3 regions of the Rhizobium sp. B230/85 genome follow, and region 2 is predicted to be linked to each of the others. Evidence: riboswitches for the same ligand, from Rfam matches in the RefSeq annotation. Region 2 holds a riboswitch; each other region holds the start of a gene.
What was found. A riboswitch is a leader RNA that binds a small molecule or an ion and turns the genes downstream of it on or off. The one in region 2 is predicted to bind thiamine pyrophosphate.

Region 1: linked by a shared signal. The riboswitch ahead of thiC (phosphomethylpyrimidine synthase ThiC) and the one ahead of thiB (thiamine ABC transporter substrate binding subunit) in region 2 are both predicted to bind thiamine pyrophosphate.
Region 3: linked by a shared signal. The riboswitch ahead of J5289_RS12780 (YkoF family thiamine/hydroxymethylpyrimidine-binding protein) and the one ahead of thiB (thiamine ABC transporter substrate binding subunit) in region 2 are both predicted to bind thiamine pyrophosphate.

The regions. Positions count from the first base shown of each region.
Region 1 is NZ_CP072158.1:98,172-108,400, forward strand. It holds gene ptsP (phosphoenolpyruvate--protein phosphotransferase) at 1-164, shown strand, start outside; gene J5289_RS25555 (sugar-binding transcriptional regulator) at 283-1,299, shown strand; gene J5289_RS25560 (NAD(P)H-dependent oxidoreductase) at 1,499-2,824, shown strand; gene J5289_RS25565 (thiamine pyrophosphate-dependent dehydrogenase E1 component subunit alpha) at 2,827-3,861, shown strand; gene J5289_RS25570 (alpha-ketoacid dehydrogenase subunit beta) at 3,861-4,859, shown strand; gene J5289_RS25575 (dihydrolipoamide acetyltransferase family protein) at 4,863-6,146, shown strand; gene J5289_RS25580 (hypothetical protein) at 6,264-6,914, opposite strand; gene J5289_RS25585 (hypothetical protein) at 7,006-7,746, opposite strand; TPP riboswitch at 8,105-8,216, shown strand; gene thiC (phosphomethylpyrimidine synthase ThiC) at 8,311-10,146, shown strand; gene J5289_RS25595 (FAD-dependent oxidoreductase) at 10,146-10,229, shown strand, end outside.
Region 2 is NZ_CP072156.1:213,294-223,522, forward strand. It holds gene J5289_RS01070 (SIS domain-containing protein) at 1-61, shown strand, start outside; gene J5289_RS01075 (response regulator) at 90-491, opposite strand; gene J5289_RS01080 (ABC-F family ATP-binding cassette domain-containing protein) at 669-2,495, opposite strand; gene J5289_RS01085 (thiamine diphosphokinase) at 2,499-3,149, opposite strand; gene J5289_RS01090 (MarR family winged helix-turn-helix transcriptional regulator) at 3,222-3,746, opposite strand; gene J5289_RS01095 (MDR family MFS transporter) at 3,860-5,401, shown strand; TPP riboswitch at 5,466-5,582, shown strand; gene thiB (thiamine ABC transporter substrate binding subunit) at 5,631-6,659, shown strand; gene thiP (thiamine/thiamine pyrophosphate ABC transporter permease ThiP) at 6,669-8,303, shown strand; gene J5289_RS01110 (ATP-binding cassette domain-containing protein) at 8,300-9,013, shown strand; gene J5289_RS01115 (M48 family metalloprotease) at 9,306-10,229, shown strand, end outside.
Region 3 is NZ_CP072156.1:2,631,321-2,641,549, forward strand. It holds gene J5289_RS12745 (FAD/NAD(P)-binding protein) at 1-1,010, opposite strand, end outside; gene J5289_RS12750 (pyridoxamine 5'-phosphate oxidase family protein) at 1,446-1,928, opposite strand; gene J5289_RS12755 (SDR family oxidoreductase) at 1,946-2,803, opposite strand; gene J5289_RS12760 (hypothetical protein) at 2,817-3,353, shown strand; gene J5289_RS12765 (hypothetical protein) at 3,383-3,646, shown strand; gene J5289_RS12770 (NUDIX domain-containing protein) at 3,648-4,136, shown strand; gene xth (exodeoxyribonuclease III) at 4,120-4,890, opposite strand; TPP riboswitch at 5,048-5,160, shown strand; gene J5289_RS12780 (YkoF family thiamine/hydroxymethylpyrimidine-binding protein) at 5,155-5,763, shown strand; gene J5289_RS12785 (bifunctional diguanylate cyclase/phosphodiesterase) at 5,785-8,136, opposite strand; gene J5289_RS12790 (molybdopterin-dependent oxidoreductase) at 8,143-8,589, opposite strand; gene J5289_RS12795 (hypothetical protein) at 8,962-9,249, opposite strand; tRNA gene J5289_RS12800 (tRNA-Lys) at 9,425-9,500, opposite strand; gene J5289_RS12805 (PhzF family phenazine biosynthesis protein) at 9,625-10,229, opposite strand, start outside.

The DNA of each region.
Region 1 (10,229 bases), on a different replicon from region 2:
AGGAGGCTGGTATCATGGTCGGCATGTGCGGGGAGGCCGCTGCCCGCCCGGATCTGATCCCGCTGTTCCTGAAATTCGGTTTGACCGAACTCAGCATGAGCTCCGCCTCCATTCCGCGCGCGAAGAAATGCATTTCGGAACTCGGCTCCGCAAGCGCCGGTTGATCTGCCGGAGCCGGATATCGAAACCGTAATGACGATTTCCAATTGCGCCTACTGTTGTTAAGGGTAGTTTTTTACTTCCTAAGACGCGGGAGCCAACTTGGCACGTTCGAAGAAAGACATCTCAAAATCCGAAGGCGCAGAAGATCAGGCCCCATCGGCCGGCCAGACTTCGGGCAACCGGGCTGACAGAATGCGCATTCGGGCTGCCTGGATGTATTTCGTCGAGCAAATGACCCAGAACGACATCGCGGACATTCTGGGCGTCGGGCGCGTCACCGTCGTTCGCATGCTGGCGGAAGCGCGAAGTCGCAACGAAGTAAAAATCGCCATTGAGGGAGAGCTTGCGGAAATCGTCGGGCTCGAACGATCGCTCGAGATCGCCTTCGGAATAGAGCAGGTGGTCGTGGCACCTTTGTCCGATCCGGAAGCGGACCCAATCCCGACGATTAGTGCAGCAACCGGTGCGTTTCTGTCTAACGCGATGAAGCCGGGAATGACGGTCGGTGTCGGCTGGGGCAGGACGCTGTTTGCCTGTCTTTCGTCGATCAATGCCCGTAATCTTCAGGATTTCAAAGTGATTTCGCTTTTGGGCGGTGTCAGCCAGGCGCGCCGATTCAATCCTGCCGAATTTGCCTGGCGCTTTGCCCAGGTGTTCCAGGGCGACGGCTACCTCATTCCGGCGCCAGCGATGGTCGACAGCCTGGAAACGAAGGAAGCGCTGATCAAGCGATGCGGTCTCCAGGATATTTTGGACATGGCCGACAATATGGATGCGGTGGTTGTCAGTGTCGGCGGCATCGATTCTGCAACAACCTTTTATCGCGGCGGCTTTCTTACCGAGAAGCAGAGAAGCGAACTGGAAAAGCTGGGCGCGGTTGGCGACCTGCTATTCCATTTTTACGATCGAAATGGCGATGTGCTGGATCATCCGATCAACAATCTCATCATGTCGGTCGAGGTCGATCGTATCCGCCGAACTCCCTTGCGGATCCTCGCTTCGGGCGGAATAGACAAGCGCGAATCGATGCTCGGCGCCATGCGCCTTGTCCAGCCAACGGTCCTCATCACCGATGAGGAAAGTGCACGGCGCCTGTTGCAGGGCGCGGATGATTTCCTGGCAGCAGAAGCGCCATAAGCCTCGCCTGAAATACCCATTTATCCGTGAAATTCGAGAGCCGGCCGATCCCCCATCGGTGGCATGCGGACGCTGTTGCCTGATCGCAGCAGCGCATCTTTGAGGTCTCGAAATGAACATTCGCGTTGACAGAAAGACAAATGTACGAATACAGTCGCACTGAAAGACACGGTCATTAATTAACTTGGGAGGAGTTTCTATGGCTATCAACGTCGCGCCAACGGGCTTGGCGCGTGATCTCATTGCACGCGCTGAAACAGGACGTCCGGTTCGTATCGGCTTGATCGGCTCAGGCGAAATGGGAACCGACATCGTTACTCGCGTAGCCCATATGACGGGCATCGAGATCGGTGCAATCTGCGATCTCAATCTTCCCGCCGCGTCACGCGCGGTCGACATTGCCTACCAGGAAACCGGACATGCACGCGAAGCCGACAGCGCAAGCGCGCTGACGGCGGCGATGGAAAGCGGCAAGATCGCCGTCACCAGCGATGCCAATCTCATCCTGCAGAATGGCCTGATCGACGTCGTGATCGATGCGACCGGCGTGCCCGCCGTTGGCGCTGAAATCGGCCTCTCCGCCATGGAAAATGGCAAGCACCTCGTCATGATGAACGTCGAAGCCGATGTGACGATTGGGGCTTTCCTGAAGAGCGAGGCCGAGCGGCTTGGCGTTACCTATTCGCTGGGCGCCGGCGATGAACCGTCTTCCTGCATGGAGCTGATCGAATTCGTCTCGGCGATGGGGCATCCGATCGTTGCGGCCGGCAAGGGAAAGAACAATCCCCTGAACATCGATGCCATACCGGACGACTATGCAGAGGAGGCCGCGCGCCGACACATGAATGTCCGTATGCTCGTCGAATTCGTCGATGGATCGAAGACGATGGTCGAGATGGCGGCAATCGCCAATGCGACCGGGCTGGTTCCTGACAAACCCGGCATGCACGGCCCGGCAGCAACGCTCGACCAGCTTGCAAAGACGCTTGTGCCTGAAAAGGACGGTGGCGTGCTGTCGCGCATCGGAGTCGTCGATTATTCCATCGGCAAGGGTGTGGCGCCCGGCGTTTTCGTCGTTGCCGACATGTCGCATCCGCGGATTTCGGAGCGAATGGAAGACCTGAAGATGGGCAAGGGCCCGTACTTCACATTCCATCGGCCCTACCACCTGACGTCTCTCGAAGTGCCGCTGACCTGCGCGCGCGTCGTGCTTTACGGCAAGGCCGACATGGTGCCCCTGTCGAAGCCGGTCGCAGAGGTCTGTGCTGTCGCCAAGAAGGATATGAAGCCGGGCGAAAAACTCGATGCAATCGGCGAATATTGCTACCGCGCCTGGATCATGACGGCGCCAGAGGCGCGCAGCGCGTCGGCCATTCCCTGCGGCTTGCTGCAGGGCGGCACGGTGACGGCCGCCATCAAAAAGGGTGAGCTGATCACCTATGCCAACGCGGCAGTGGCGCCGGGCTCGAAGATTGCAGCGCTGCGGGCGCGTCAGGACAAGCTTGTTTACGGGGCAGGAGCTTAAGGATGCCAAACAGTCCGACAGCCGAGGCAATTGTTGCTGAAACAGGCAACATGCCTTTTCTCTACAAGAATTTCAGCCGCGAGCAGCTATTGGAAGCCTTGCGGAAGATGCATCTGATCCGGAAGTTCGAGGAAGGCGCCGAGGAGAGTTATACGCGTGGCCTGATTCATGGCACCATGCATCTTTCCATCGGTCAGGAAGCGAGCGCCATGGGCATCTGCCTGGCGCTGACCAACGAAGACCAGATCACCTCGACGCATCGCGGTCATGGCCATTGCATTGCCAAGGGTGCGGATGTGAAGCGCATGTTTGCCGAGTTCTTCGGCAAGACGACCGGCTATTGTGCCGGTCGCGGCGGATCGATGCACATCGCCGATGTGACGACTGGAAACCTCGGCGCCAACGGCATCGTCGGCGGCGGCATTCCGATTGCGGTCGGCGCTGCGCTGACGTCGAAGCGGATGAAAACGGGCAAGGTCGTCGTCTGTTTCTTCGGCGACGGCGCCAACAATGAAGGCGCATTCCACGAGGCGCTGAACATGGCGGCGGTCTGGAAGCTGCCGGTCGTCTTCGTCTGTGAAAACAACAAATACGGCATGTCGACTTCGACAGAGCGTTCGACCGCCGTCCCGAACATTGCCGATCGTGCTGCCGGCTATGCGATGCCGGGTGTCATCGTAGACGGCAACATCCTGTCGGATGTTGCGGAAGCCTCGCAGGCTGCCGTCGAGAGGGCGCGATCCGGTCAGGGGCCATCCCTCATCGAGTGCAAGACTTACCGGCATCGTGGCCATTCCAAGAGCGACCGCAACCGCTACCGGACGAAGGACGAGATAGACGACTGGATGACCAATCGCGACCCGATAGACATGTTCGAGAAGCAGCTGGCCGAATTCGGCATAGCGGACGAGGCGACGCTGGCAGGTATTCGCGACAGCGTTCGCGAGGAGATTGCGGCAGCCATCGAATTTGCCAAGTCCAGCCCATCGCCCGAAATGGCTGATCTCGGACAGAACGTATATACGGAGCAGTCGTAATGGATGCGGCAGTGAGAGAGCTGAGCTATTCCCAGGCTATTCAGGAGGCGATGGCGATTGCCATGGAAGCCGATGAACGCGTGTTTCTCATGGGCGAGGATATCGGCGTCTACGGCGGTGCCTTCCAGGTGACCGGCGATCTGATCGAGCGGTTTGGTCCTGATAGGGTCATGGACACACCGATCTCCGAACTCGGCGGCGCGGGCGTGGCGGTGGGCGCCGCCCTGACCGGTATGCGTCCGATTTTCGAATTCCAGTTTTCCGACTTCGCAGCACTGGCCATGGAGCAGATCGTCAACCAGGCGGCGAAAATTCGCTACATGCTGGGTGGAGCGGTTTCCGTACCGCTGGTCATGCGCTTTCCGGCAGGCTCGGGAACCGGTGCGGCAGCACAGCACAGCCAGAGCCTTGAGGCGTGGCTCGGTCACGTTCCGGGGCTGAAGGTCATCCAGCCGGCCACGCCGCACGACGTGAAGGGCATGCTGCTGGCGGCCATCGAAGACCCGGACCCGGTGATGATCTTCGAGCACAAGCTGCTTTACAAGATGAAGGGACCCGTTCCCGAAGGCCACTATATCGTGCCGATCGGCAAGGCCGCCATCGCCCGCGAAGGCCGCGACCTGACGATTGTTGCGACGTCGATCATGGTGCACAAGGCGCTGGAGGCTGCCGATACGCTGGCGGCCGAGGGTATCGATGTCGAAGTCGTTGATCTTCGCACCATTCGCCCGATGGACCGGGAAACCGTCATCGCCAGCGTCAAGAAGACTTCCCGCCTGATGTGTGTCTACGAGGGCGTCAAGACCCTCGGTGTCGGTGCCGAGGTCAGTGCGATGATCGCTGAAAGCGATGCCTTCGATTACCTCGATGCGCCCATCGTGCGGCTTGGCGGCGCCGAGACACCCATTCCTTACAATCCCGAGCTGGAGAAGGCAGCCGTGCCGCAAGTCGCCGGCATTCTCGCCGCGGCACGCGATCTGGTGAAGGGAGTGCGCTGAGCCATGGCAATCGAAGTCATTCTTCCGAAGGTTGACATGGACATGGCAACCGGCCGGATATCCAAGTGGTTTTTTGAAAGCGGCGCCACGGTCAAGAAAGGCGATGTGCTTTTCGAGATCGAGACCGACAAGGCGGCCATGGAAATCGATGCTCCGGCAAGCGGCATCCTGCGTGATGTGGTGGGTGCCGAGGGTATGGATATCGCCGTGGGAGCGCCGGTGGCGTGGATCTACGAAGAAGGCGAGGCTTATTCTCCGGGCTCCAGCGCTGCACCTGCCGCGCCTCCGGCAATTAACGCTGAGGCCGTTCCGGAGCAGACTGCATCCGTTGAAGCTGCTGCAAGCCCCGTGGTAGCGGGTGAGGGCATCCGTGCCACACCGCTTGCCCGGCGATTGGCCCGCAATGCCGGGATAGACATCAGCCGCATAACCGGATCCGGACCAAATGGCCGGGTGACGCGCGCCGACGTGGAAGGCTACGCACCGCCTGTTCAGCAAGAAGAAGCCGTTGCCGCGCCTTCCGGTGCTCAGAAGCCGGTGGTTGCCGGTCCGTCGAGCGAGCAGACCCGCAAGCTCTTTGCCGAGGGAAGCTACGATCTCGTCGCCCATAGCAACATGCGCCGGACGATTGCGCGCAGGCTCGTCGAGGCAAAGAGCACCGTACCGCATTTCTATCTGACGATCGATTGCAACATCGACGCTCTTTTGAAACTGCGGGCCGAGGTGAATTCCTCGACGCTTCCGATCGGCGGCAAGCCAGCCAACAAGCTTTCCGTCAACGACATGGTCATCAAGGCCTACGCAATGGCACTCGCCGCAGTTCCTGATGCCAACGTGTCATGGACTGACGACAGCCTGATCGTCCATCGGCATGTAGATATCGGCGTTGCCGTATCCGTACCCGGCGGGCTTATCACGCCGATCGTGCGAAATGCCGAGACAAAGACCTTGTCTGTCATTTCGACCGAGATGAAGGACCTCGGTGCCCGCGCCAAGGAAGGTAAGCTGAAGCCCGAGGAGTACCAGGGGGGGACCGCCGCGATCTCCAATCTTGGCATGTTCGGCATTCGCGAATTCGCAGCCATCGTCAATCCGCCGCACGCCACCATCCTTGCCGTCGGCGCCGGAGAAAGACGCGCCGTGATCTCCGGGGAGGCTGTGGTACCCGCGACGCTGATGACCGTGACGCTATCGACCGATCACCGTGCAGTGGATGGCGCTCTCGCGGCAGAGTTGATCGGAGCCTTCAGGACATACATCGAAACGCCGATGGCGATGATCATATAGTGCAAGTCCGGGTGGATCAGATCCACCCGGATGCCCCAAAGTCTCCTTGCGAAGATGGGCTGGAGGAAAAGTCTCACTTCCATGCCTGAGCGATCATGAAGCCGATCGCCGCGGCGCTCAAATGGTCGGCGCTACCAGCCGTTCTGTGCTCGGGGCCCGATCGAACTTGTTTTCCGCATTTTGCCGGGCGAGCATGCCGACGCGCATCTCTGGCAGATCAGGTGTCGCCCAGTTGGGCTCGCCGCCAAAAAACTTGTCGAGAAATGCGACCGCATAGGCAGGCATCTCGCTGGTGTTCTCCTTGAACGACCACCAGGTCCGCAGATCATCGACACCGCCCGACAGGGGCAATGTCGACTGGAATTCCTGCTGATGCACGGCTATGACCGCACTGATGCAATAGTTGGTGTAAAGAAAACCCTCGGGCCAGAAGGCCACAATCCCGGGGACCGGAACGGCGCTTTTTGCCTCTACCAGATCGACTTTCGCAGGCCGCGCCTTGATCAGTTCTTTCAATGCGAGACCGCCGGCAAAAACGATGAAATCCGCACGGTTCACAGTCGCTAGGCTCTTCTTCGCATCCAGCACCTCGACCCAGTCGATGAATACCTTTGCAAGCTTGTCCTCGTCGATGGTGACAGACAGTCCGTAACGCGCAGATAGCGTCTGCGCACTGCTGCGAAATGACTTTCGAAACCATCTGAGTTGGCGGAGCCGATGTCCGAAATCAGGCTCTGCTGCAATCTCATTCTGGGTGAGCAGATCCAAGCGCGTAACTCCGGCAGGACAAATTATCCCGAATATTGCGCTTAATTTGTACAATATGCATAAGAAACTGTCAAATGTTCAGCGCACAGCTTCAGGGAAGGTGTCTGAGAAGGCTCGTGCAGGTTTTAATCAGTGCTTCGGTTCGCAAGCCGGACCTGATGGCTTCCTGAAAGACCTCGCTGCGGAGATTGCAAACCGTGATCGCATCCGGCGTAAACGACTGAAACTCGCTTCCCGTGAGGCGATCTGAAATCGAAAGTGCGAACGCAAGCGACAGGGCCGCATAGAGTTTCCAGGTTTCGCTGTCATGGACATTGCCAACGCTCGCGATTGGCTCGTGCTTTACAAACGCGACGAAAACTGTTGCGCAGCAGGTGCCGAGGTCGTCCAAGGTCCATCGCTCGCTTCTGGACGCCGTCATGACTTGCCTTGCCGCTGCCGTGACGCGCGCTTTCAGGATGAGCCGGGCCGGGCCAACGCCCTTGGTGATGAGCTTGAGCGCCGTGTAAAGGTCGTCGGTGAGTTCGTCCTCGTCGCCAGAGATTGCTCCGCTCGCTGCACCGAAGTAGAAGGAGAACTCCCGGAACCCTGCCTCCGGCGCCCGCAGATCCCGCAAAGGCGTGACGAGCGATTGCAACGTTGTCATCACCCCATCCACCGTCTGCAAAGTGCCGCCGACAAGACGGCTTAGCTCTGCCGGAAGGGGTGGCAATGGCTGGTTGGCGACGCTGATGGCGGGTGCCTCGGAGCTCAATGTGTGGATGAGATGCCGGAGGCCCCGAAACTGGTCACCGATATTGTCTTTCAGGTCCCGTCGAATGGTAGAAAGCATGGCACAGCCTCTATCTGAAGAACGCCCGGCCGAGCCGAGGCATTTCGCCAGATTATACCCTATATCAGGACAATATTGTACGCCTTCCTCGCAAAAATAGAGTCTTCCGGTTCACTTGTATGACACTCAGTAGACAAGCCAGGAGGCGCCAGTGGGTGTAGGGGCGCTTCGTCGCAAGGGGCCTTGATGCGCGCACCTAAAACGCAGCGCCGGGCCAGCGCATATCTCTGCCCGCATCATTAGTTTCAACGTCCACCGGTTCAGCTCCCATAAACCCCCGCGCCTGTGCTTCGCACCGTGCCCAACTGTACCGTCTTTCATCCCCTTGACGCCTTCGTCGGGCTGCCATAGGCTTTGTCGTATTCACCAGGGGTGTCCCGTCAAGGGGCTGAGATTCTGCTATCGCGCGCAGTGACCCGTTGAACCTGATCCAGTTCATACTGGCGTAGGGACGGTGCAAAGCGCTGCTGCAGTTACAGATCCGCATCCCGGATTCCGTGTCGGCGTTCTTCCATCATTCCGGCTCTAGGACTGGGTCTCCAAACGCAAACTTGGAGCCTCACGATGAATATTGCCTCTAAAAACCAGAGCCCGACGGTCACCTCGGGCGCATTCCCGGCCTCCCGCAAAATCCATGTCGAAGGCCAGCGATATCCCCACATTCGCGTGCCGATGCGCGAAATCTCCCTGCATCCGACTGCGGGGGAGCCGCCTGTTATCGTGTATGACAGCTCGGGCCCGTACACCGATCCAGGCCATATCGTTGCGATCGATCGCGGTCTTTCGCGCCTGCGGGAAAACTGGATCCTGGCGCGCGGCGATGTTGAGCGTTACGAAGGCCGCCACGTCATGCCGGAGGATAACGGCTTTGCCACCGGCGAGCGATTGACGCCGGAATTTCCCGTTCGCGATGCGCCTCTGAAGGCCGCTCCCGGCCGGGCCGTCACCCAGCTTGCCTATGCTCGCGCCGGCATCATCACGCCCGAGATGGAATTCATTGCCATCCGCGAAAATCTCGGACGCCAGGCTGTCCGTGAAGCCTCGTTGCGGGATGGCGAAAGTTTTGGCGCTCACATCCCGGATTTCGTAACGCCGGAATTCGTGCGCCGTGAGGTGGCCGAGGGCCGCGCCGTCATTCCGGCCAATATCAACCATCCCGAAAGCGAGCCGATGATCATCGGCCGTAATTTTCTGGTGAAGATCAACGCCAACATCGGCAACTCTGCTGTCACCTCGTCCATGGAGGAGGAGGTCGAGAAGATGGTCTGGGCGATCCGCTGGGGCGCCGATACGGTGATGGACCTGTCGACCGGTCGCAACATCCACAATATCCGCGACTGGATCATCCGCAATTCGCCCGTGCCGATTGGCACCGTGCCGCTCTATCAGGCTTTGGAAAAGGTGGGTGGCATTGCCGAAGATCTTTCCTGGGAAGTCTATCGCGACACACTCATCGAGCAGGCCGAACAGGGCGTCGACTATTTCACCATCCACGCCGGCGTCCGCCTTGCCTACATCCACCTCACCGTCAACCGCGTGACCGGCATCGTCTCGCGTGGCGGGTCCATCATGGCCAAGTGGTGTCTGCACCACCACCGCGAAAGCTTTCTCTACGAGCACTTCGACGAGATCTGCGATATCGCCCGCGCCTACGACGTGACGTTTTCGCTGGGCGACGGACTGCGTCCGGGCTCGATTGCCGACGCCAACGATGCCGCCCAGTTCGCGGAGCTGGAGACGCTTGGCGAACTGACGAAAATCGCCTGGGCAAAGGATTGCCAAGTGATGATCGAAGGACCGGGCCATGTTCCGATGCACAAGATCAAGGAGAACATGGACAAGCAGCTGGAGACCTGTGGCGAGGCGCCGTTCTACACGCTTGGACCGCTGACCACCGATATCGCCCCCGGCTACGACCACATCACGTCGGCAATCGGCGCTGCGATGATCGGCTGGTTCGGCACCGCTATGCTCTGCTACGTGACACCGAAGGAACATCTGGGCCTGCCCGACCGCGACGACGTCAAGACCGGCGTCATCACCTACAAGATCGCCGCCCATGCGGCCGATCTCGCCAAGGGCCATCCGGGCGCACGCCTGCGTGACGATGCGCTGTCGCGCGCACGGTTCGAATTCCGCTGGGAGGACCAGTTCAATCTTTCGCTCGACCCGGATACGGCGCGCAGCTTCCACGACCAGACGCTGCCGAAGGAGGCGCACAAGGTGGCGCATTTCTGCTCCATGTGCGGCCCGAAATTCTGTTCCATGAAGATCTCGCACGAGATCCGTGCCGAAGCGCAGAAGGAGGGGCTGGAGGCGATGGCTGCCCGCTATCGTGACGGCGGCGATCTTTACATGCCGGTGGAAAATCCTGCCGAGACGATAGTCGGTGAAGCCTGATGGCGGGGTTTCTTGTCAGGGGTGCCGGTGTCGCCGGACTGACCGTCGCGTATGAACTGCGCAAACGCGGCCATGAAGTCGAT
Region 2 (10,229 bases):
AGCGAAGGATATCAACCAGCGCCTAGTAGACATCTACAGGCCGCGGAACCCGCATCTTTGATGATGCAGGCAGGCAGTTGACCGGTCGCTCAGGCGGCAAAGACTTCCATGTCACGGGGAACGGCGGCCAGTTGGCCGGTCAGCCGTCCCAATGCGTATTTCAGAGCTTGGGCCACCATTCCAGGCTGCACGGGCTTGCGCAGGACACCGAGTGTTCCCTGGATCCCGCCCGACACGACCTCGGGGTTTGCCGTCATGAAAACGACGGCTATACCAAATTGCTCCGCCAGCATGCGGCCAATCGCCGGACCCGTTGGCCCGTCGGAAAGATTGACGTCGACGAGGGCGATATCAGCATGGGGTGCCGCCGCCAGCGCCCGCGCCATCGTGTTGGCAATGGCTGCGACTTGCAGTCCATTGCTTTCCACCATGTCTTCGAGATCGAGTGCGATCAGCAGCTCGTCTTCGACAATCAGCACTTTCCTGTCCATCGTCATATCCTTGAAGCCAGGTGGGGCGCATCAGGCCAGCACCTGAGGCTTGCAAAAGCAATACACACTACCTCCACGTACCCACTTGAATGGTCGGATCAGACGAATGTTCCACGCGGAGACAAGAAATTTTCCTGCTACGGTTTCTTGACCATGAAATTGACGCCTTTGCTGGTCTCAGGAGCCCATCTGTTCGCGAATCGTCTCGAGCTCCAGCCATTCCTCCTCCATTTTCGTCACCTTGCCGCGCAGCTTCTCGACTTCCTTTGCGAGAGCATTGAACGTTGCCGGATCCTTGGAAAACAGCTTGGGGTCAGACATTTTCAGTTCGCGGGCAGCAATTTCAGCCTCCGCCTTGGCGATTTCCTTCGGAATATTCTCAAGCGCATAGGTCTGCTTGAACGACATCTTGGCCTTGCCCTTGACGCCGCCCTGGTTACCGGCGTTCGATCCGCCGCCCCGGGCTTTCTCGGCCTTTGCAGCCTTACGAAGCTCGTCGGCAACGCCCTTGCGCTGTATCAACATGTCGGAATAACCGCCGGCATATTCGATCCACCGGCCATCGGGCGCGTCAGGATTCATCGGCGCGATGGTCGAGGTAACGGTACGGTCGAGGAAGTCGCGGTCATGGCTGACGAGAATGACGGTGCCGGCAAAGCTGGCAACGGTTTCCTGCAGCAGATCAAGCGTCTCGATGTCGAGGTCGTTGGTCGGTTCGTCGAGGATGAGGAGATTGGTCGGACGCGACAGGATACGGGCGAGCATCAGGCGGGCGCGTTCACCGCCCGACAATTTGCGGATCGGCGTGCGGGCCTGTTCCGGCGCAAACAGGAAGTCCTTCATGTAGCCCGTGACGTGGCGCTGCTCGCCATTGACGATCAGGCTTTCGCCACGCCCGTCGGTCAGGTAATGGGCCAGCGTCTCCTCGGGATCGAGGTCCTCGCGCTTCTGGTCGAGCGTGGCAATCTCGAGATTGGTGCCGAGCTTCAGCTTGCCGCTGTCCGGCTTCAACTGGCCGGTCAACATCTTCAGCAGCGTTGTCTTGCCGGCGCCGTTCGGACCCACGAGACCGATGCAATCGCCGCGATGAACGCGGATCGAGAACGGTGCAACGATGGTCCGCTCACCATAGGCCTTGGTGATCAGTTCCGCCTCGATAACAAGCTTGCCGGATTCCTGGACGTCGGAGATGTTGGCGTTGACCGAGCCCTGCGGGCCCTTGTGGCCGCGATAATCGGCGCGCATCGTCTGCAGATCGCCGAGGCGGCGCATGTTGCGCTTGCGGCGCGCGGTGACGCCGTAGCGCAGCCAGTGCTCTTCGCGCTCGATCTGCTTGCCGAGCTTGTGCTGCTCCAGCTCTTCCTGCTCAAGCACCGTGTCACGCCAGGCCTCGAAGAAACCAAAGCCCTTGTCGAGGCGACGCGAGGTACCGCGGTCGAGCCAGACGGTGGCTGTCGAGACTTTCTCGAGAAAGCGCCGGTCATGCGAAATAACAACGATGGCGCTGCGGGTCTTCTGTAGCTCGCCTTCCAGCCACTCGATGGTCGGCAGGTCGAGATGGTTGGTCGGTTCGTCCAGCAACAGGATGTCCGGCTCCGGCGCGAGCACCCGGGCGAGTGCGGCGCGGCGCGCTTCTCCGCCCGACAGGCTTTGCGGGTCTTCGTCGCCGGTGAGCCCCAGATGCGACAACAGGTAGGTCAGGCGATAGGGATCGTCCCCCGGCGTCAGCCCGGCCTCGGCATAGGCGAGAACGGTCTTGTGATCGCCAAAATCGGGCGCCTGCTCGAGATAGCGGATCGTCGACGAGGGATGCCGGAAGATCTCGCCGGATTGCGCTTCGACCATACCGGCGGCAATCTTCAGCAGCGTCGACTTGCCGGAACCGTTGCGACCGACCAGCGAGATCTTGTCGCCGGGCTCGACCTGGAAATTGGCACCGGCCAGAAGCGGTGCACCGCCGAAGGAGAGAAAGATGTCATCGAGTTTCAGAATAGGGGGGGCCAAGGGTCAGACTCCGGAAAGGTCATAGGGGCGGGCAAGGACGATGGCCCTGCCGCTCGAAAGGGAAAAGCGCACGATACCCTGCGCAACGTTGGAAATGGTGCGGGAGGCACCGAACGGCAAATGGAAACCGGCAAGCGGATAGCGGGCGTTGTCAATAGACAGGCCATCGAGCGCGCTGAAGCCGGACACAGAAAACAGGCTGCCGGCGGGAAGATCTATCTCCATGGCACCGGCGATCAGCGGCACGGCCTCCTCCTCGCCGGAGGTCAACAGCATCGAGAACCCCTGCTCCGCCAGGCTGACGCCGTAGAGAAGCAACGCCAGTGCATGGTCGGACCGCTCGCCTCCGAGCGCGCCGGCAAGCACCAGGCGACGGGCACCGCGACGGATTGCCTCCTCGATGGCAATCTCGCCATCCGTCTGGGCCTTGGCGGCAGGATAAGGCTGCCGGGGCACATTCGGAAAGGCCTCGCCGAGGTCGGCCGGGCTCGAATCGAAATCGCCGACCCACAGTTCCGGTACCACACCAAGCGCCTGCGCATGCCGCATGCCGCCATCGGCGGCGATGAAGCGACTGCCGGCGACTGCCGCCTGAAGCCGCTCCGTCAGATGCAGCGCTCCGCCGAGCAGGATCGTGAAGGTGGATGAACTCATGGGCCAAGCCCATAGCGCAAAGACCGGTCGATAGGGAAGAGCGACAGTCTGTCATCCGTCAAATGGGCGCCTTTAGGTATCCGAATCCCGGTAGCGCACCCGAAACGCATCCTCGAAGCCACCGATAAACTGATCGAAAAGGCGCGAAAAGGTCTGCATGTCGTCCTCGGACCAATCGGCAACGATATCCCCGATGAGCGCCCGCTTCTGTGCCTGCACCTCTGCAAGCAGCCGCTGGCCGAGCGCGCTCATCACCACGACGATGCGCCTTGCGTCCGCCTGCGATGCCTTGCGGCGCAGGACGCCACGCGTCACCATCTCGGCAACGATACGACTGGCCCGTGACGGATCGATGCGCAGGATCTCGGCAACCGCGCCGACCGTCACCTCGCCCCCCGCCTCCGCCCGTCTGATCGCGTCGAGCACGTCGAGATGCGAGAGCTCCAGGTCCGGCGCCACGTTCTGGATTGCCAGCCGGCTGATCATCCGGCGTCCGGTCATCAGCCGCATCCGCGTCATCACCTGTCCGATATGCTGGATATACGCCTCCTGCGCATCCATCGAAACCGGTTCGTCTGTCTTCAAGGTTACTGTCATTCCGCCACGGTAACAGATCATCGCGAAAAGTTGAATATGCAGAATGCATTCAAATGCGCTTGACAGATATATGCTATCAGCACATATAACGGCCACTCTGGATAGGAAGCCCCATGGATATGCACCTGCCGTCTGCGCCCCTTGTGGCGGATCCCCGTCGCCGGCTGATACTCTATCTGTTCCTGATGGTTGCCATGTTCATGGCGATGCTCGACAACCAGATCGTCTCGACCGCGCTCCCGACCATCGTCGGCGAATTCGGCCATCTCGAGCGTTTCGGCTGGATCGGCTCTGCCTATCTCCTCTCGCTGAGCGCCGTCATGCCGGTCTACGGCAAGCTGGGCGACCTTTTCGGCCGCAAATACGTGATGATCACCGCGATCGCCATCTTCACCGTCGGCTCCGCCATTTGCGGTCTTGCCGTGTCGATGAACACGCTGATTGCTGCCCGCGTCCTTCAAGGCCTTGGCGGCGGCGGTATCCTCGTATCGATCTTCTCGATCAACGCCGACCTGTTCGAGCCTCGAGAGAGAGCCCGCTACCAGAGCTATTCCAGCCTGGTCCTGATGGCATCAGGCGCCATCGGCCCGGTGCTCGGCGGCACGATGAGCGACCTGTTCGGCTGGCGCTCGATCTTTCTCGTCAACATACCGATCGGCTTCATCGTCCTTGCCGGCCTCATCACCATGCTCCCCTACCGGAAACCCGCCCGCAAGCCGCAGATCGACTATGCCGGCGCAATCGTGCTGGCGATGACGACCACCTGCATCGTGCTTGCCGCTGACGGTACCCAGCTGTTCGGATCGCTGCTGTCCCCGGCAGTTCTCGCTATTATCGCATTCGGCATCGTCTGCGCCATTTCCTGGGTCTTCATCGAGCGCCGCGCCCCGGAGCCGATCGTGCCGATGCAGTTGTTCCGCAATCCGACCTTCGGGCTGTTGCTGATCACCTCGCTCACCAGCGGCGCCATCGCCATCGGAATGGTCAACTATTTCGCGCTATTCCTGCAGACGACCACTGGCCTTTCGCCCTCGGTTGCCGGCCTGTTGTTCATTCTCCTGACCGGCGGCATCGTCTGTGGCTCGCTGTCGGCGGGACGGCTTATCTCGGCCACCGGGCGCTACAAGCCCTTCGCCATCGGCAGTGCGGCCTGCAGCATGATTGCCTTTGCGGCCCTGTCGCAAGTCCATGCCGGCACGCCGGTTTATCTGATCGGCGGCCTGATGCTGCTGCATGGCATTGGCATCGGGCTTGCCCAGCAGGTGCCGGTCATCGGCATCCAGAACGCAGCCTCTAGCCGCGATATCGGAGCAGCCACCGGCGCCGTCACGCTGTCGCGCATGGGCGGCGCCTCGATCGCCATCTCCATCTACGGCGCCATCATCGGCTCCCGCCTGCTGCATGTCGGCCTGTCGATCCCCGGCGTCAGCAATATCGAGGAAGTCACGCCGAAGATGATGGCGGCCTTGCCGGCTGCCACGCGCGAAGCCGTGGCCGAAGCCTACGCTGCCGCCTTCAACCCGCTGTTCCTGACGGCGTCGGGCATCTGCCTTGTCGGCCTGGTCACCGCACTTTGCCTTAAGAACGTCCAGCTACCGGGCGCAACCATTGCCAAGACGATCGACCCTGCGGCTGCAGCCCACGTCGCGGATTGATAAAGCTGGGCTTCGCGCGTGTCGGGGCCCCTTGCCATCCACCCCTCCCGCCGCTACATCTTTCCTCGCTCTAACGGGGTGCCTCATGTCCATCCGGACATCTGGCTGAGAGGCTTTCACCAGCCAACCCGCGGAACCTGATCCGGTTAACACCGGCGGAGGGATTAGACGCGCGAAATCGACAGCGCCTATTCTCCGTTTTAACGCGAACCAAGGAGGAGGCGCTTCGATGCCCACCCGATCTCTGACGACATTTATGGCTGGCCTTGTTCTGGCGGCCGGCACGACACTTCTGACCGCTCATGCCAGCCAGGCAGCAGACAAGACACTGACCGTCTATACCTACGAGAGTTTCACCGCCGACTGGGGCCCCGGCCCCAAGGTCAAGGCGGCGTTCGAAAAGACCTGCGGCTGCACCGTCAACTATGTCGCCGTCACCGATGGCGTCGCGCTCCTGTCGCGCCTGAAACTCGAGGGCAAGGACACCAAGGCGGACGTGGTTCTAGGTCTCGACACCAATCTCGTTGATGAAGCCAGGGATACCGGTCTGTTCGAGCCCGCCGGCATCGACACGACGGCCGTGAAGCTGCCGGGCGACTTCAAGGACGACGTCTTCGTTCCCTACGATTACGGGCATTTCGCAGTGGTCTACGACACGCAGGTCATCAAGAACCCGCCGAAGAGCATGAAGGAACTGGTTGAGGGAGACCCGTCGCAGAAGATCGTCATCGAGGATCCGCGTACCTCGACGCCGGGCCTGGGCCTGCTGCTTTGGGTGAAGTCGGTTTATGGCGACAAGTCTGCGGAAGCATGGAAAAAGCTCAAGGGCCGCATCCTGACCGTCACGCCTGGCTGGTCGGAAGCCTATGACCTGTTCACCAAGGGCGAAGCGCCGATGGTGCTCTCCTACACGACGTCGACAGCCTATCACATGATCGCCGACAAGACCGACCGCTACCAGGCGGCATCCTTCTCGGAAGGCCACTACATCCAGATCGAGGTAGCAGGCCTGACGAAAACCTCTGCCAACAAGGATCTGGCGCGCGACTTCCTGAAATTCATGATCACACCCGTTTTTCAAGACATCATCCCGACCAACAACTGGATGATGCCGGTCGCCGCCACCTCGGAGCCGCTGCCGGATGCTTTCGGCAAGCTCGTCGTACCCACCAAGACGTTCCTGATGAGCCCCGCCGAAGTCGACAAGAACCGCAAGGCCTGGATCGACGAATGGCTGGCCGCCACCAGCGGCAACTGATCGAGCCCTATGCTGACGAAATCCGAGCGAGCGAAAGCACTGACCGGCGGGGCTATCAGCCTCGCCGGCATTCTGCTGTTCGTCGGCCTTGCTGTCGGCGCACTGCTCGCCGCCGGCATCGAGACGCAAGGCAACGCTCCTCTGCTCGATCCCTATATCCTGCGGGTCCTGCGGTTCACCTTGTTGCAGGCGACGCTCTCGACGGTGTTGTCGGTAACGCTTGCCATCCCCGTGGCGCGTGCCTTGGCCCGACAACGGAACTTTCCCGGCCGCCTCTGGCTGATCCGCCTCATGGCCGTGCCGATGGGGCTTCCGGTGCTGATCGGCGCCATGGGGCTTCTGGGCATCTGGGGCCGACAGGGCATCGTCAACGACGCCCTGCAGACGCTTGGCCTCGCACAACCGGTCAGCATTTATGGGCTTTCCGGCATTCTCGTAGCCCATGTGTTTTTCAACCTGCCGCTCGCCGTCAGGCTGATGCTGCCGGGCCTCGAGCGCGTGCCGCCGGAATACTGGTTGATGGCATCCGGCCTTGGCATGCGTCCGGGCGCCGTATTCCGCTTCATCGAATGGCCTGTGCTGCGGGCACTCATCCCCGGTATCGCCGGCCTCATCTTCATGCTCTGTGCCACCAGTTTTACCCTGGTCCTGATGCTCGGCGGCGGACCGGCGGCCACGACAATCGAAGTTGCCATCTATCAGGCGCTGCGGTTCGACTTCGACCCCGGCCGTGCCGTTGCACTGGCCTTGCTGCAGGTTGCGATGACCGGCGCCGTGCTTGCCGTGATGGCGCTGCTGCCGGCGCCGGACGATCCGGGCCCCGCAACCGGCAGGGCGCCACGCCGCCTCGACGGGCGGCAGCGTCTGGCGCAACTGTCCGACGGCGCGGTGATCGCGACTGTTGCGCTGTTCATCGTGCTGCCGCTGGTGTCCGTCGCGGTGGCAGGCATGGAGGCCAACCTCGGCGGGCTCGCCAGCCAGCCGGTCTTCCTGCAGGCGCTGCTGACCAGCCTTGCCATCGCGCTTTCCGCCGGCCTGCTCGCTGTCATCCTCTCGCTGGCAATCGTGCGAGCCCGCTATGCCATCTCGTCGGTGCGAAAAGGCACGACAGGCCTCCGCGCCTTTTCGGCGACGCTCGGTGCCGCCTCATCGCTTGTCCTCTTGGCGCCGCCGATCGTGCTGGCGACCGGATGGTTCATGGCGCTGCGTCCCTTCGGAGATCCGACGCGGTTTGCGGCCACCCTCATCGTCTGCATCAACATGCTGATGGCGCTACCCTTCGTCATCCGCGTCGTCGAACCGGCCTTTGCCATTCACACCGCCCGCACCGGTCGGCTGGCAGCAAGTCTCGGTCTCACGGGCTTTTCCCGCTTGCGCCACGTAGACTGGCCCGGGCTGCGCAAGCCGCTGTTTACGGCACTGTCCTTCGCCATGGCGCTGTCGCTTGGCGACCTCGGTGCGGTGGCGCTTTTCGGCTCCGGCAATATCGTCACCCTGCCATGGCTGGTCTATAGCCGGCTCGGCAGCTATCGTACCAACGACGCAGATGGCTATGCGCTGCTGCTGGGCCTGCTTTGCCTCGCATTGACGGTGGCCGGAACCGCAGGCCAGGCATCCAGGGCCGAGAAAGGCGGCAGGCTGTGAACTCTCTCCCCGATCTTATCCTGTCGGACGTGCGGTTGCGGCTGGGCGGCCACGATTTCCGCTTCCAGTGCACCCTTCCCGCCGGCAAGATCATTGCCGTCACCGGCCCGTCGGGCGCCGGCAAATCGACCTTTCTCAATCTGCTGGCCGGCTTCGAGACGCCGGATAGCGGCAGTATCATGCTGAACGACACCGATGTCACCGCGATGAGCCCAGCCGAGCGGCCCGTGTCGCTGGTGTTCCAAGATAACAACCTATTTGCCCATCTCGACCTCTTCACCAATATCGGTCTTGGGCTGAGCCCATCGCTGCGGCTCAGCACCGACGATCGCCGGCTGATCTCGGATGCCCTCGCACGCGTCGGTCTCAAGGGCTTCGAAAAGCGGATGCCGGGCACTCTGTCCGGCGGCGAACGGCAGCGCGCAGCCTTTGCTCGGGCGCTGATCCGCGACCGGCCGATCCTGCTGCTGGACGAACCTTTTGCATCCCTAGACCCCAGCCTTCGCGCCGGCATGGCCGACCTGCTGAAGGAGTTGCACCGCGAGACCGGCAACACGGTGTTGATCGTCTCCCACGATCCGCGCGAAGTGCGTCAGCTTGCCGACCATGCGGTGTTCATCGATGCCGGCGAAATCCGCCTGACAGCCCCGATAGATGGCTTTCTCGAGGCACTCGGCCTGCCCGCTTTGCAGCGCTTTTTGCAGATTTGAGGCCATGATCGCGCCGCGGCACGACTTTTGCCGCAATTTCGGTGTTGCACGACAATGTAATCTCGAACCGATGCTTGCCAAAATGCAACGACGCCACAATTAAGCAGAGTCTCGCTATGCAACTAAGGCCTAAATCAGTTAGAGCAGTGGGAGCAGACCATCGACAAATGCGGCGCGAAAGCGCGGATGGATCTAAACCTCGAGCATGTGGGACGACGATCAGCGCGATCTTGCGACCTGCCGACATTAAGACACGACAAGCGGAACTGAAGTCCTGAAGCAGCCCGAGCGCATGGAACGAACGAGGACACGCTTGCGCCCTTCCAGGCTGCGCGGCGCTGCTACGTCGTGCCGGCGCTACGTCCTGCTGCTGGCAGCAGCGACAGTGCTGAATAGCTGCCAGTCGCTGATGGACCAGACGTACCAGCCAAACGTCTCGCCATCGGCCAATCCGCAGATCGTCTCGGAAGTCCAGAAGAACGATCCCCGCGCCCAGATGGGCGCACGCGAGCATCCCCGCATCGTTGCCAGCTATGGCGGCGAATACAAGGATGCAAAGACCGAGCGGCTTGTGGCCCGCATTGCCGGCGCCCTCACCAGCGTCTCGGAAAATCCGCTACAATCCTACCGCATCACCATTCTGAACTCGCCGGCTATTAACGCCTTCGCCCTACCGGGCGGCTACCTATACGTCACCCGTGGCCTGCTGGCGCTCGCCAACGATGCTTCTGAAGTGGCGGCCGTGCTTGCCCACGAGATGGCCCACGTGACCGCCAATCACGGCATCGAGCGGCAGAAGCGCGAAGAGGCTGAGGTCATCGCCAGCCGCGTCGTCGGCGAGGTTCTTTCCAGCGACATCGCCGGCAAGCAGGCATTGGCGCGCGGCAAGCTGCGTCTGGCTGCATTCTCGCGCCAGCAGGAATTGCAAGCCGACGAGATCGGCATTCGCACGCTCGGCCAGGCCGGATACGACCCCTACGCCGCCGCCCGCTTCCTGGATTCGATGGAAGCCTACAGTCGCTACCAGTCGGCAAACTCCGACGCCGACCAGAGCCTCGACTTCCTATCGAGCCATCCGAGCACGCCGCAGCGCATCGATCTTGCGCGCGAGCATGCCCGCGAGTTCGGCGAGCAGGGCAAGGTCGGAGACACCGGCCGCGACTATTATCTCAACGGTATCGATGGGCTGCTCTATGGCGACAGCCCGGAAGAAGGT
Region 3 (10,229 bases), 1.3 Mb from region 2:
CGGCCGTCGGCGATTGCCTCCTCGCTGGCAGCCTCGACTTGCGGCGCGACACGGAACCGGTGGACGTCCCAGAACGGCCGAAGGTGACGTGCGATCCGCCGCCTCTCCCCGACCGGCAGGCCGCGCCACAGCGCCTCGCCATGGCCCCTCACCTGATCGATGACCGCATGCCAGCTAAGCCCCTCCCTGCCCGCTTCGCGAATGGCCGCCCGCACGCGTTTGAGAAGTCCTGATGCAGTCTGCGCAGGCTCGGAGGTGAAATCGCCGAACGGATCCTGCGGCATCGAAGGATGACCGCGCGATCGCAAGCCTCGGCGTGATACCGCTGTGATCTGTCCCCGATGGCCTCGCAGACCAAGCGCTGCAACGACATCGGCCGATGTCAGCCCGTTGCCGACGATCAGCACACGGTCGTCGACACCGATCGGGTCGAGCGCGACCCGCCGGGTCGGGTCGGCGACAAAGCGCGGATCTCCGGCAAGAACGCTGGCAAGCGGCTCCGGTGCGGACGGTGCCGGATGGCTGGTCGCAATGACGAGTATATCGGCGTCGATAACATAGCCTCCCTCGCCCGTCAGATGCCACCGGCCATTGAGGCGATCGGCCGAGAGCACGCGCTCGCGGACATGGCGGATGGAACCGCTCTCGACCAGCGGCCGGATCATCGCGTTCATGTAGCGTCCGAAAAGACCGCGCCTCGGATACAGGGCGCCGCTGGCTGCCAGTGCGTCAGGATCGTCGGCAAGAGCCTCGTTCGCATCGATCCAGCGCTGGAAGTGCTCTGGATCATCCGGAAACAGGCTCATGCGGGTGGATGGCACGTTGATGCGGTGGGCAGGCTCGACAGTGTCGTAGGCGAGACCTGCGCCAAGCAATGCCCGTGGTTCGAAGAGTACTATCTGTTGCCTGCCGAACAGACCTGTTCCCGCCAGATGGTAGGCAACCGCCGCCCCTGAGACACCACCTCCAACAATGGCAACAACAGGAATTGTCTCGGGCGAAGAAAGCATCAGCTAGTCCTTTTTATGCATCGCCTGCCGGAAGCCTAACTCTACTCCGGGCGTCGCGCGATCAATATACGCTGGTGGCGGCGTGACAAGGGAAGGGCTTCCCCTCATGAGACGGGCAGCGGAATGTTTTTTCGAGCTTTTCCGCAACCCTGAATTTTATTCATGACGACCCATCCAAAGAGGAGTACACTGGACGCTCTCTTGAGGAGGAGAAAAACATGGAAATCTTCAGACTGCTGACAGCATTCGACTACCTGCTGGTTGCTGTACTCTGCGGCGTATTCGCACTGGCGATGGCCAACGGAAGAAGCCATCGCTGATAAACAAAATCGGCCCGAAGATCTGAGGAGACCTTCGGACCGACCTACTCTCGATGCTCAAAGCGGCAAGCCCACATGGGCTGCCGGGCGAAAAGGGCTGAAGAAACCCTGCTCCTTAAAGCGAAACCTTGGCATTCTCGCCCATGTCGGGCTTGGCGCTCGACATGGCTGCGGCAATCATCTTGACGTAGCTGACGACGGTGCCTGGGCTATCCCAGTATTCCGCATATTTCGGCGTGACTTTCAGAACCCGGATAGACGGGTCCTCCGCGCTTTCCCACCAGGCTTTGGCGGGCGTCGAGAAAAGTTCGCGGATCCGCTCACGGTCGTTAGACACTTCTGCATCGCCCGTCACGGAAACATACTTCTGGCCCTTTGTGTCGGCAAAGGACAGGCCGACATTATGCCGGCGCTCGATTTCCTCGTCCTTGTGGCTAGCCACGTCCGTCAGAAAATAGATCGCATTTTCAATCGGCTCGAAATGGGCTGCCATTGGCCGCGAACGGATGTCCTCGCCGACCCGGGTGGAAAGCATGCAGAAAAGGATCTTCTCCATCAATTCCCAGGTGCGTGCGACCTTTTCGTTTTCCTGTGTCATGACATTTCCTCTTTTGACTAGATGAACGGCTTGCCGCCGGTGACTGCAATAGTGGTACCGGAAACATAGCTCGACAGCGGATCTGCAAGCATGACGTAAGCTGTTGCGAGTTCCGCCGGCTGCCCCGGCCGCTTCATTGGCGTCTGCTTGCCGAAGTTGGTAACGTTCTCTTCCGGCATGGTGGATGGGATAAGCGGCGTCCAGATCGGGCCCGGCGCAACGGCATTGGCGCGAATCCCCTTCTCGGCCAGCATCTGCGCCAATCCGCCCGTAAAGTTCTGGATGGCGCCCTTGGTCGTTGCATAGGCAAGCAACGTCGGATTTGGCATGTCGGCATTGACCGAGGTCGTGTTGATGATCGAGCTACCGGGGGCCATGTGTTCGACGGCTGCTTTTGTCAGGTAGAACATAGCGTGGATGTTGACCTTGAAGGTCAGCTCCCACTCTTCATCGGATATCTCCGCGATATCCTTGAAGGTATTCTGGTGAGCGGCATTGTTGACGAGAATGTCGATACCTCCGAGTTCGGATACGGCCTTGTCGATGATCGCCCGGCAATGGGCTGCATCCTGGATATCCCCGGGCACCAGAACCGCCTTGCGTCCGGCCTCTTCGACATAGTGCTTCGTCTCCGCTGCGTCCTCGTGCTCATCGAGATAAGAAACGAGCACATCCGCACCCTCCCGCGCAAATGCGATTGCGACGGCGCGACCGATGCCGCTGTCGCCGCCGGTAATTACGGCGCGCTTTCCGGCCAGACGTCCGGACCCCTTGTAGGAGCTCTCCCCGTGGTCGGGCTTCGGATCCATCCGGGCCGTCTTGCCGGGGATGGACTGTGACTGCGTGGGAAATGGCGGCTTGGGATAACCGTTCATGGCCTGTCTCCTTTTGGTCGGCTTGGACCAGACTAACCAGCGTTGCGCGTCATGGTTCCCCACCGAAGTCTCCGAATTCAATCTGAAGGATGGCGGCACTGAAGCCTGCAGGCTGCGGATGAGCGTTCGGCAATTTGCCACGCACGCCATCGAACGGCACGGATCGGAACTTCAAGGGCCCGAATTTGTTTCTGAACATGACAATGAGAGGATCATCATGACCAACACCCTGCACAAGGCAGACGCGACCGGCAAGCTTGAGCTGGCCAACGAAACCGCGCCAGTTTCCTACAGCGTGACTGTCGCGACCGAAAAAGAGAATGGCAAGTTTGCTGTTACCCTGCTCGTCAAGGCACCCCGCGATTGGTTGCTAAAACGCGGCTTCACATCGTCTGCGACCCTCGTCAGGCACGATGGAGACCAGGTCGAACTCCATCATGATGGCGAACTCGACGTCGGCGAAGCAGTATCGGTCGAGTTGTCCGCAGTTGACACCTCCTGCTCCGACGACAGCGAACTGCAGCGCAAGTATCCAGAATTGCGCGGCTGAAGCCGTGCCGAACGGGAGGACCCGCAGACATGAGGCCAGCAGAGCGAGAGGTCGTCTTCTCCAAGCGCGCACTTGCCGCAACGATAACAGGGATCGACAGCGATGACGGCGCCGACGACATGATTGTAGGCCTGTCACTGGGTGAGGCTATCCTGTTCGTCGCCGAAGAGGCAGGTATAGGCGCTTCCAACGCCCATGTTTCTTATGGCGAGAGCAGAACTCTCAGCTATACCGATTGTCTCAGTGTCTATCGAGATTTCGGGCTATCCCTCAAGGCTGACGCGAAGAGTTGAGATTGTGAAACGCAGTGCCGGCGTACTGATCTACCGCTTTGCCACACATGGGGCACCCGAAGTCCTGCTCGTCCATCCGGGCGGCCCCTTCTGGGCCCGCAAGGACGAAGGCGCCTGGTCGCTTCCAAAAGGCGGCATCGAACCGGACGAGGACGATCTCGCCGCGGCCCGCCGGGAGGTCCGCGAGGAGATCGGCACCAGCCTCGACGGTCCGTTCACGCTGCTCGGGGAAATCAGACAGCCTGGTGGCAAAGTCGTCGTCGCTTTCGCGGCCAATGCCGAGATCGATGCAGACGCGATCGTCAGCAACAGTTTCGAAATGCAGTGGCCGCCGAAATCCGGCCAGATACAAAGTTTTCCGGAAGTCGACCGCGCCGGCTGGTTCGATCTCGATCAGGCGGAAATCAAGCTGCTGCGGGGGCAACGACCGTTTCTCGAGGCATTCAAGGCGTTCATGGAGCGCCTTGACGTCCCTAGTCGTCGAGCGTGATCCACGCGGGAGCATGATCGCTGGCATGCGCCCAGCCGCGGACGTCCCTGTCGACCCCGGCGTCGCACAGCCGCTCGACCAGCGAGGGACTGAGGAGGAAGTGGTCGATGCGCAAACCGGCATCGCGGGCATAGGCGTTGCGGAGATATTTCCAGAACGTATAGATCCGTTGATCGGGGTGCATCTGCCGTATGCCGTCTGTCCAGCCTTGATCGAGGAGCTCCCGGAAGGCGTAGCGGACATTGGGATGAAACAGCGCATCGTCGATCCAGCGTTTCGGATTATAAACGTCGAGTTCGGTCGGCATCACATTGAAATCGCCGGCAAGGACGACCGGGACCTCGAGCTCCAGAAGCTCGGTCGCATAGTCGGCGAGGCGCTGGAACCAGGCTAGCTTGTATTCGAACTTCGGGCCTGGTTGCGGATTGCCGTTCGGAAGGTACAGGCAGCCGACCAGGACGCCGCCGATTGCCGCCTCGATATAACGGCTCTGTCCATCGTCATCACCGGGCAACCCGCGTCTGGTCTCCAGCGGCATAGCGTCCCGCGCCAGGATTGCCACGCCGTTCCAGCTTTTCTGCCCATGCCAGATCGCCCCGTAGCCTGCCCGCTCGATTTCCCGAGCCGGGAAGCGGGTGTCCGGCGCCTTCAATTCCTGCAGACAGACGATGTCCGGACTGAATTCGTCGAGCCAGCGCAGCAGGTTTTCGAGGCGACCGTTCACGCCGTTTACATTGTAGGTCGCAATTTTCATCTGATGGCGTCCCTGCGCGTTGCAAGCCGCAACTCTCGCCTCGCAAACGGGTCAGGCGGCAAAAGGATGCATGCGGCCTGCCATGACCTTGCAGTTCCACTCCCTCGGCCGACCCGGGAAAAATCTGCTTTTATCTCTTCCGCTCCATGCTATCAGAGGGGATCGACAGGGGTGCTCCGTATTGCCGGGGCTGAGACCGAAGCGCACATGCTTCCAAACCCTAAAGCTGATCTGGATAATACCAGCGGAGCGAGGCGGGCTAAAATGTTTTCAGGCGCACAAATATCACTTTATCCGATGACCGACGATTTCGTCGGCGTCATCCACGGCGCGCTCGGTGCTCTGGACCCCTATCGTGACCAGATGCGGGTGTCGACCGACGATCTCTCGACCCTGCTGGTCGGCTCGACCGACGTACTATTTCCAGCGATGCGCGACCTCTTCGTGGCGGCAGCCTCATCGGGCAAGCACTGCGTACTGCACGCCACGGTATCGCGCGGCTGCCCCGGCGAACCCGACGATCCGATCTGCACGCCAAGCACCAGCATGGTCAGCACCCTACCGCTCGAAGAACGCAAGCAGGCGGCTCTCGCAGCCGTTCGCGAAACGCCCCTGACGGGAGAGACTGTCTCCGCGCAATTCTCGCTCTACGTTCTCGGCATCGATCAGCACATGGACGAGATCTACGGCTGCATCGACTTCCTCAAGCAGTCCGGCGTGTTCCACAGTTCAAAGAACTTCTGCACCAAGCTGCGCGGCGATGCCGGCGCGGTCTTTGCGACGATCAACGAGGCCTTCTGCCGCTTTGGCCCGACCATGGGCCACGTCACGCTCGATATCACTATATCTGCCCATAGCCCCTCGTCATCCTGAGATCAACCGGGGAAGCCAGCATTACTGTCGAGGATCGTTGCCGAGGTCTCGCGCCGGTTTCGGTTTGGCGAACAGATAGCCCTGAACCTGCGTGCAGCCGATCTCCTGGAGAACGGCGAACTGCTCCTCGGTCTCCACGCCCTCCGCCGTCGTCGACATCCCCAGGGTCTGGGCAAGAGCGGTGATGAGCCGGACGACGGACAGTGATTCCGAATGCAGGGTCAACTCGCGGATGAACGACCGATCGATCTTGATCTTGTCGAAGGGGAAACTTCTGAGATTGGACAGCGACGAATAGCCGGTACCGAAATCATCCATAGCAATCGAGATGCCGAGTTTCTTGAGGGCCAGCAAGGTCGACGCCGTATGGGCGCCTGCATCGAGCAGGACGGATTCCGTGATTTCCAGCTCCAGCCGGCCGGCCTCGAGCCCGCTATCCGTCAGGGCCGCGACGACCGTCTGGATCAGGTTGTCGTTACGGAACTGGATCGGGGAAAGATTGACGGCGACCGTGATGTGGTCAGGCCAGCGCACGGCATCGGCGCAGGCCTGGTTGAGCACCCACGCACCGAGCGCGCCGATCAGCCCTGTATCCTCGGCAATCGGGATGAAGTCCATTGGCGGGATTTGACCCATCCGGGGATGGTTCCACCGTAACAGCGCCTCGTAGCCGGATACCTGACGCGTCGCGGTGTCCACGAGAGGCTGGTAGTAAACTTCCATCTCGCGCCGCTTGAGCGCTTTGCGCAGATCGACTTCCAGCGCCTTTCGCGCCAGCAGCCGCTCGTCCATGTCAGGACGGAAGACGCGCACGCGTCCCTTCCCTTCGGCCTTGGCCTCGTACATGGCCAGATCCGCGTATTTCAACAGTTCTTCCGGATCCGAGGAATGCTGGGGAAACTTTGCCACGCCAACGCTGGCGCCAATGGTCACCTCGTGATCGTCCAACAGGTAAGGACGCGTCAGCTCTGCAACCAGCCGGATCGGCAGCTCCAGGCTCTCCTTCTCGCTGGCTTCCTCGCTCAAATCCTCGTTGGCTTTAAGGATATTGATGACAGCAAACTCATCGCCGCCGATGCGGGCGACGACGTCGCGGGGGCCGACATGGGCGAGCAGGCGCTGCGATACCCGCTGCAGAAGCTCGTCTCCAACGTGGTGCCCCATCGTATCGTTGACATCCTTGAAGCCGTCGAGGTCAAGGAAACATACGGCCACCGCGTCGCCGTCGCGCTTTGCCTCCTTCAGCTTGCGCTCCAGCATCTCCATGAACAGCACCCTGTTCGCCAGATTGGTCAGCGCATCGTGATGGGCCATGTGGGCGATGCGCGCATCCAGCCGACGCCGCTCCGTGATGTCCTCGTAGGTCGCAAGCCAGCCGCCTTCCGGCAGCGGCTCGTGGGTCACCACGTAGGCCTTGCGATCGGAAGCCTCATGCATGAAGACGCCGCGCCGCGCTTCCTTGATCAGCGGAATCTGGAGGGCAAGAAGCTGTTCGAAGGTCGAAGAACCAGACCCGGACTCGGAGGTTTTGGCAATGCTGTCGATGGACGTACCGCTGGCGATGCCGCGCGGCCGCGCCGCCATCGTCGAGAAGCGGTCGTTGCAGACGATCATGCGGCCGTCCTTGTCAAACATGCACAGCGCCTGCGTCATGTTGTTGAAGGCCGTCAGATAGCGAAAATTCTGCGCGTCGGTTTCCCGCGATGTGCGCTGCAGCTCTTCCGTTGCCCTGTTGAGTTTGTCGCGCGCGCGCGCAAGCAGCCGGTTGTGCTGGACAAGAAGGATGATCAGAGCGATGCCGCAGAGGATGAGGCCAGCGGTCAGGCCCGTATAGATCAGATGCAGCCGCTCAAGACCGGCCTCGTCTTCATCGATCTTCTTCGCACCGCTTTCGATTGCAGCGGAACCGAGCGCAATGACATCGGGCTCGATATCGGCGAGGATCTTCAATGCCGGCTGAGGATCGAATGGCGCCGTATCGCTCGCCGGCATCGAACGGTCGACCGTATCAAGCGCCGTCTTCAGCTGTTCGATGGCCAACTTGTTGAAATTGTCGTTGCGGACAAAGTTTCGAAAGGTGGCGTTTTCCAATACGCCGAGACGATTGAACATGATGTCCAGCCGAAGCCGCACATCTTTCAACGACACGCCGCTACCCGGGACCGAATAGGCCAGCAGCGTCTTTTCGAGCCGCAGCAATTCCGAGGACGTCTGGCTGACGCTCCAGGTCTCGTTATAGCCTGCGACCTGATGCAGGGCTTCCTGCCGCTCGATGATCACATAGGAGAGATAGGAAGAAGAAAGGACGAAAAAGCAGACCACCCCGGCGAGCACCCACTGGATCTTCCTGAACGCAACGGTGGTGCTTCGCAACGCCTGTTACTCCACGACGAGCTTGGCGAGTTGCCAGGCTGATCGGCCGTAATATGTCTGCGTCTGCAACTCGCTGTTGCTGTCGAACGGATAGACGATAAACAGCGGTCCCTTGTCGCGAACCGGCATATATTGACCGTCGCGCTTGATCGCCAGCATTGTGCCGTACTCGGCGAAATCGGAAATCGGGATGTTGATGGCGTAGTCGTTGAGCGCGACTGCGCGGACGCTTGTGCCTTTGGCCCCGACCATCTTCATCAGCTTGTCCATAGGCACGCCTTCGAACGTCACCACGCCCTCGTACCAGGGCGTCTTGGTCGACATCTTTTCCATGCCGAGGGCCTCCAGCATCGGCAGGTCGAACTGCGCAGTCCCCGCAACATTGGTGTTTGTGATGTCACCCGAAATCACCAGGATCGGCGCAGACTTCGGCGCAGCAAGGGATTGCGCCATTGAGGCCGATGACACCGCAAGACCGACGGCGATTGCGATAACCGCCCAAAATAACTGTCGCAAGAAAAGCTCCGATTCGAATAATTTTAAAATATGTGCGCTTGAAAATTCTTAATCCGGTAACCCCGAAAGGTCAGTTATCACCCGATCAATCATTTGCAACTGCTCTTGCTGCCCAGCAATCTCCCAAAGCCGGTCTTGGCCAGGCAGATCACTACCCACAGCGCGCCTGACGTGCAGGGTGGCATTTTGATCCCGGCTCAATTGCACTGAAAAGTTCTGTATTCTGCCGGCGCAACCCTTCAGCGAGCACTTTAGTTCCAGACTTTTGAAAAAGACCTGGCTTGGATAAGATTGAGGGCTTGGACAGCACTAAGGGCGATCGACTTGGTGGATGGCAGAGACCTTGATCCGCCATCCGTCAAGTTCGAACGTCCCGTCCCGGCTTGTGACCGCACGGACAATATCCGCATCGGTAATTTTCGCCTTTTTCGGAGCCGTCTTGCCAACGATGGCCCGCAGGCGTGGCAGGGTGAGTACGCCGTTATGCAGCGCAATGCCCCTGTAGTGAACAGAAGCGTGAAAAAGCGTGGAAGCCTCGATCATCATCACCTCCCTGATCGACCATCGGCGATCCTCCTCGCAGGTCCCGATATACATAACTTAGTAACATGACGCATTCGGCACAATGGTGGGGTTATCGGATGACGCGCTAAGCGCGAAATTCCTTAACGAATTTTATAGAATTCGCGGAAAGATCCAGACCGGAACTTGCGTACCCGGACCGTAGGTATCCTCCAAGGATACCTACAACAAATTGATTTTAAAGAGAATTTGGTGGGTGATGTAGGGCTCGAACCTACGACCCGCTGATTAAGAGTCAGCTGCTCTACCAACTGAGCTAATCACCCGCACCGCTTGTTCTTCCGGTGTGAGGGCGATATAAATAGGATCGCTTTCATTGTCCAGCCGATTGACGAATTTTCTTTGCCGAATTGTCAAAAAAAACCGGATAAGTCAGAAAACCCTTTAAAATCAAAGATCCAGCGTTCCGGACGCGATGCGAACAGCCTGGCCGCCAATACGCGCATTGGAAATTTCACCATTGGTGACATCGATGTGCAGATGGATGAGCGACGGCCTGCCCATCTCCACGCCCTGTTCGACGATGATCGGATGATGGCCATCCGGCAACCTGTCGAAACGATGGATGGCGCCGGACAGCGCGGCGACTGCGGACCCCGTTGCAGGATCCTCAACGATGCCCATGCCGGCGGCAAACATCCGCGCATGGAACTTTGCGGTGTGGTTGACCGCGCCTCGGCAGTAGAGGTAGGCCGAGGCCAATGCCCCGTCGACGAAGGGCACGGTCTTCTCCCAGAGCTGCGGATCGAACTCCACACGCCCGGCGGTGCCTATGTCGCGCACGGGAATGAGCAGGAACGGCACGCCGGCCGACCACAGCGACACGACGTGATTCTCGAAAGCGAGTTCGCTCGGCTGCAATCCCAGGGCATTGGCGATCCCGAGCCTGTCGAGCGGCAGGGTGATCTGCTGCGATTTGCGCGGCAGGTCGAATTCGGCAAAGCTCGCCTGCTGCTGGCGGAGGCGAACGGCGCAGCGCACCGGTCCGACCTTCT